Linked DNA regions of Bacillus pumilus. The protein of the gene in region 1 interacts with the protein of each later gene in a pairwise test. Links are inferred from orthologs where the notes say so. Each region holds a gene or a part of one and is shown on either strand. Other genes may lie near its edges.

Region 1 (3,130 bases):
CGATTTACTCATTCGCGATTATTATTTACATCTTTATGTCATGGGTGCCATCTGCAAGAGAAACAGCAATTGGCCGTTTTTTGACAAATATTTGCGAACCGTATTTAGAACCATTTCGTAAAATTATTCCGCCAATCGGCATGATCGACATCTCGCCGATTGTGGCATTGCTTGTGATTCGCTTTGCTTCAGAATATGGATTGAGAGGTCTTTATCAAATGATTGCAGGAATCATGTAAACAGGCTGCCGGGCTTGGCACTGCCAGGCTCTTTTACATAAGAGAGGAACAAAATGAGCGATATCTATCAGCATTTTAGAAAAGACGAACAGCCATTTGTCGACCAAGTGTTAGGCTGGAAAAAAATCGCACTCGACCAGTATCGTTTGAAATTGACAGACTTTCTTGATCCGCGTGAGCAGTTTATTACCCAGTCCGTCATCCAGCATGCTGATGAGCTTGGGATCATGTTTTTTGGCGGGTATGAAGGAGCGGAGCGTAAAAGAGCTCTTATTTATCCTGAATATTTACAACCGGCTACTCAGGATGCTGAGCTGTCTTATTTTCAGGTGAACTATGCGAAAAAGTTTATTTCGTTAGAACACCCGAAGCTCCTTGGTTCACTGATTGGGACAGGCTTGAAGCGTCAAAAATTTGGAGATTTGTTATTTTCAGAGGAAGATGTGCAGTTTATTTGTACGAGTGATGTCGCCGATTTTGTTCGGGCGCAGCTGACGCATGTCGGTAGAGCCTCCGTTTCATTAGAGGAAATCACGCAGGCAGATTTAAAGCCGGTTAAGAGCAAGACTGACATCAAAGAAGATACGATTTCTTCACTGCGGCTTGATGCGGTATGTGCTGCAATCAGCCGTCAGTCTCGGCAAAAAGCACAGCTTTTGGTCAAAAATGGGCTTGTCAAAGTTAACTGGAAAGTCACTGAGGACCCTTCCTTTACAATCGGCGAAGGCGATCAGCTCTCTGTTAGGGGATTTGGCCGCTTTAGCCTCAAAACGATTGATGGGAAGACCAAAAAAGATAAATTTAAAGTAACATTTGAGCTTCTGACATAACGAACTTGAATCTGGAGGTGGCGAGGTTGCCATTAACACCTAATGATATTCATAATAAAACGTTCACAAAAAGCTTTCGCGGCTATGACGAAGATGAAGTAAACGAGTTTTTAAGCCAAGTACGTAAAGATTACGAAATCGTGCTTCGCAAAAAGAATGAACTCGAAGAAAAAGTAAACGAGCTTGACGAAAGATTAGGTCATTTTGCAACAATTGAAGAGACATTAAACAAATCAATTCTTGTGGCGCAGGAAGCAGCAGAAGACGTCAAACGTCATTCTGATAAAGAAGCGAAATTGATCATTCGTGAAGCGGAGAAAAATGCCGATCGTATTATTAACGAAGCGCTATCTAAATCAAGAAAGATTGCGATGGAAATCGAAGAGCTGAAGAAGCAGTCGAAGGTCTTTAGAACTCGCTTCCAAATGCTCATCGAAGCTCAGCTTGATCTTCTAAAAAATGACGATTGGGATCATTTACTGGAATATGAAGTTGACGCTGTCTTTGACGAAAAAGAATAAGCGCATCATCTTGACATGACGTGTACAAGTTGCATATAATACCATCATAAATTAACAAGAGATAAACGTTTGAAAGGGACACTCGCAGTTGTCATATGCGTAATAAAGCGAATCAGGGATGGTGGAAGCCTGACATTACGAGACGCTGCAATGAGATCACCCCTTTAGTTCCTTTTCTGAAATGACCAGTAAGAAAAGGCGTCTGATCACGTTACGATTTTAGAGTGGATAAGCGGCTGTGTCATAGCGCTTGTCTAAAAGGGTGGTACCGCGAGACAAGCCTTCTCGTCCCTTATGGGATGAGAGGGCTTTTTTTATTGTTTTTTAATCAGAATTTGCATATGGAGGAATGGGTATGAACTACAAAGACACCTTATTAATGCCGAAAACAGAATTCCCAATGAGAGGGAACTTGCCGAACAAAGAGCCTGAAATCCAAGAGGAGTGGGCAGAAAAAGACATCTATCAAATGGTTTTAGAGCGTACAAAAGGACGCCCGACCTTTATTTTGCATGATGGACCTCCATATGCGAATGGTGACATTCATATGGGGCACGCACTCAATAAAATCCTAAAAGATTTTATTGTCCGTTTTAAATCAATGAATGGATTCCATGCACCGTACGTACCGGGCTGGGATACACACGGCTTACCAATTGAAACAGCGCTCACTAAAAATAAAAAAGTCAAACGTAAAGAAATGTCGACAGCTGAATTCCGCAAACTATGCGAGGAGTATGCTTGGAAGCAAATCGAAGGTCAGCGCAATCAATTTAAGCGATTAGGCGTCAGAGCGGACTGGGACAATCCATATGTCACGTTAAAGCCTGAGTATGAAGCGCAACAAATTCTTGTCTTCGGTGAAATGGCGAAGAGAGGCTATATTTACAAAGGACTAAAACCTGTTAACTGGTCTCCTTCAAGTGAGTCAGCTCTTGCTGAAGCGGAAATTGAATATAAAGACAAACGTTCACCATCCATTTACGTTTCATTTAAAGTGAAAGATGGAAAAGGCGTACTTGAAAATGGCGAACAATTCATCATCTGGACAACAACACCTTGGACACTTCCTGCAAACCTTGGCATTTGTGTTCATCCAAACCTAGAGTACAGCGTTCTTCAAGTAGGTGCTGAGCGATATGTTGTCGCATCTGAGCTTGTTGAACAAGTGGCAAAAACGCTTGGCTTTGAAGAGTATGAAGTCGTGAAAACATTAAAAGGAAAAGAATTAGATAACGTCGTTGCAGAGCATCCGATCTATGGTAGAGATTCACTTGTGATGCTTGGTGACCACGTGACAACGGATGCAGGTACAGGCTGTGTTCATACAGCACCAGGTCACGGGGAAGATGACTTTATTGTCAGCATGAAGTACGGTCTTGACGTACTATGTCCAGTAGACGAAAAAGGTGTCATGACAGAAGAAGCGCCTGGTTTTGAAGGACTATTCTACGAAGATGCCAATAAAGCCATCACAGAACAGCTTGAAGCAAAAGGCGCGCTGAAAAAGCTCGACTTTATCACGCACTCTTACCCGCAT
Region 2 (3,139 bases), 950 kb from region 1 along the record:
AATGAATAGGCAGTACTTTACCGACAGTTGCCGCATGAAGCAGCGTGACAAGGACGATGCCGATTAATATTGCAAGTGCTGCCCCCATAATGCCAAAGCCCGGCTGTGAAGCAAGAACAAAGATCATTCCTGTTTTCACAACAGCACCTATCAGACTATTCGTCATCGCCGCACCAGCTAAATTGAGTGCTTGCAAGACGGCTTGAAGCGGCCCTTGAAAATAATATAGAAGAAAAAATGGTGCCATGAATTTTACATAAATAGCCGCATGCGATGAACCATACATAAAGAGCGTTAAATCTTCTGCGTAAACGAAAAGAATAATACAGGAAATACCTCCGCTGAGTAGACAAAGACGCATCGCCTGCTTCAGCCTGTATTCGACCGTTTTGCGTTTGTTCTGCTCCATTCCTTCACTGATTGCTGGGACCAGTGCAGTGGAGAGAGAATACGTAATAAAGCTAGGCAGTGTCAAAAGGGTCAGCGCAAGACCAGTCAATTCCCCGTATTGTCTTGTCGCCTCGACGGCCGCATATCCAGCAATGGCAAGACTTTGCGCGACAACTATCGGCTCTAAAAACCACGAAATATTCCCGATAAAACGGCTGCCTGTTGTTGGCAGGGCAATACTCATCAGCTGCTTAAACGTGTCCTTACCGTCATGAATCGCCTTAAAAAATCGTTTTCGAATACGAATGGTCTTTTTATAACGAAAGGCAATCAGTAAATAAGCAAGTGAAATCATCTCTCCAATAACAGATGAAATCATCGCACCTGCTGCCGCATATTCAATCCCATAAGGAAGGAAAGCCGTTGTACATACTGCCACTAGAGAAATTCTTGCAACCTGTTCCAGTACTTGAGATATGGCAAGCGGGCTCATTTGCTGTCTGCCTTGAAAATATCCTCTTAGCACACTGGAAATGGCGATGACTGGGACAACGGGCGTAATGGCAAGCAGTGGATAGACCGTTCTAGGATCTGTCAGCATATTTTCTGCCATGATGGGTGCAAACCATAAAAAGAGCGGCGTGAATATCAGGCTGAGAGTCCCTGTTATCGCAAGAGACATGACAAGAATTCGTTTTGTTTTCTGTTTGTCACCCCGGGCTTCTGCTTCTGCGACAAGCTTGCTGATAGCGACAGGCAGTCCGAATTGTGTTAGCGTCACAGCGAGAAAAAAGGTAGGAGCAGCCATCATATAAAGCCCGACTCCTTCTTCGCCAATGAACCTTGCAATGACAATTCGATTGACAAAACCCAATATTCTCGTGATAAAACCTGCTAAAATTAAAATAATCGTGCCCTTTAAAAACGTTTGCTTCGTCAAATCAAAGATCACCTGCCTTCTCAAACGACATAGAATCATATACAATAAGATATGCGTGTATATCGTCCAAGCATGACAAGTCTCTCGATAAAAACTGAAAAGGGGGAGCGTCCCATTGACACAACATCCGGCTGCAATTTACAAAGACCATTTAAAGCCTTTTCTGTTCAGTAAGCTTGAAGAATTCATCGTTTTGGGCTATAAAGATGTAGATTTAGAGGAATTATGGTCATACTTAGAGAATAAGAAGTGGAAGAAAAAACAAGAGTATCCGATTCATGAAATGGTTGCAGATATTTTATCTGTGAAAATTGGCGAATTTATGAACTATGCAACCGTTCAGTCGTTTAAAACGTCTGCTTTTTTGGACAGTGAAGATGGCAAGAATATGCTAGATGAACTGTTGAAATAAGCCATCTTAATGGATTCAGGTGTTTAAGGAGGAAATACATAATGAAAAAAGGGCGCATTCTTGCGTTTTTCTTAGTGGTTCTGTTAATCGGAACTGGCGTAGGCTTACTAACAAAGCCTGTTGCGAAAGATATGACGCTAGGGCTGGATTTACAGGGTGGATTTGAGGTCCTGTATGATGTACATCCAGTGAAAAAAGAGGATAAAATCACAAATAGTGTCCTCGTCAGTACAGTGGAGGCTTTAAACCGAAGAGCCAATGTGCTAGGTGTAAGTGAGCCGAACATCTCGATTGAAGGCAACAATCGTATCCGTGTGCAGCTTGCGGGAGTAAAAGATCAAAACAGAGCTAGGGAGATTCTTTCCACTGAAGCACAGCTATCCTTCAGAGATACGAATGATAAAGAACTCCTTAACGGGGCTGACCTGGTCGAAAACAGTGCAAAACAAACATTCAGTCAAACGAATGAGCCAATTGTGACGGTTAAACTAAAGGATGCGAAAAAATTTGGTGACGTCACAAGAAAAGTAGCGGCGATGGCGCCGAATAACCAGCTTGTCATTTGGCTTGATTACCACAAAGGAGATTCCTTCAAAAAAGAAGTCTCAAAATCAAACCATAAGTATGTCTCTGCACCGAATGTGAATCAAGAAATTAACAGCAGTGACGTGCAAATTGAAGGGAAATTTACTGTCCAAGAGGCAAAGGACCTTGCAAGTATTTTAAATGCCGGGGCATTGCCAGTGAAATTAACAGAAAAATATTCAACATCTGTGAGTGCACAGTTTGGTGAACAAGCACTGGACGAAACAGTGTTCGCAGGAATTGTAGGAATCGCATTTATCTTCTTATTCATGCTGCTTTATTACCGATTACCTGGTCTTATCGCTGTCATCACACTTTCAGCTTATATTTACATTACGCTTCAAGTGTTTGATTGGATGGGTGCAGTCATGACGCTGCCTGGAATTGCGGCATTGATTCTAGGGGTAGGGATGGCTGTTGATGCCAACATTATTACTTATGAGCGGATCAAAGAAGAGCTCAAGCTCGGCAAATCAGTCCGTTCTGCTTTCAGATCAGGGAACCGCCGATCATTTGCAACCATCTTTGATGCAAACTTAACAAGTATTATTGCCGGCGGCGTGCTGTTCTTCTTCGGGACAAGCTCGGTAAAAGGATTTGCAACGATGCTCATCCTATCGATTTTAACTAGCTTTATCACAGCTGTCTTCCTATCAAGATTCCTTCTTGGTCTTCTTGTTGAAAGCCGCTATCTTGACCGGAGAAAAGGCTGGTTTGGTGTTCGTCAAAAAGACATTATGAACATTCATGAAACAACAGAAACCACCGAGCCAAAAACACCATTTGATAAGTGGGATTTCGTCAGCAAACGT

What was found.
Region 2: the proteins of CKW02_RS07560 (region 1) and CKW02_RS12630 interact in binary tests that used the Bacillus subtilis proteins (3 or more experiments, as listed by UniProt). The link is inferred for Bacillus pumilus from one-to-one orthologs.

Annotation. Positions count from the first base shown.
Region 1 is NZ_LT906438.1:1,497,097-1,500,226, forward strand. What follows is about bases 44-2,842. They hold CKW02_RS07560 (DivIVA domain-containing protein), read left to right. Parts: upstream 44-1,095; coding sequence 1,096-1,590; downstream 1,591-2,842. Other genes in these bases: CKW02_RS07550 (YggT family protein), read left to right, coding at 44-239; CKW02_RS07555 (YlmH family RNA-binding protein), read left to right, coding at 293-1,069; ileS (isoleucine--tRNA ligase), read left to right, coding at 1,946-2,842. In the rest of the region: more of CKW02_RS07550, read left to right, coding at 1-43; more of ileS, read left to right, coding at 2,843-3,130. UniProt on the Bacillus subtilis protein: May act as a pilot protein, directing MinCD to the polar septation sites or by inhibiting MinCD at the midcell site of division. Required for polar localization of the chromosome during sporulation.
Region 2 is NZ_LT906438.1:2,452,042-2,455,180, reverse strand. Bases 286-3,093 are described here. They hold CKW02_RS12630 (post-transcriptional regulator), read left to right. Parts: upstream 286-1,445; coding sequence 1,446-1,742; downstream 1,743-3,093. Other genes in these bases: secDF (protein translocase subunit SecDF), read left to right, coding at 1,784-3,093; spoVB (stage V sporulation protein B), read right to left, coding at 286-1,330. Also shown: more of spoVB, read right to left, coding at 1-285; more of secDF, read left to right, coding at 3,094-3,139. UniProt on the Bacillus subtilis protein: Required for post-transcription initiation control of the comE operon. Promotes the accumulation of its target comE mRNA to septal and polar sites.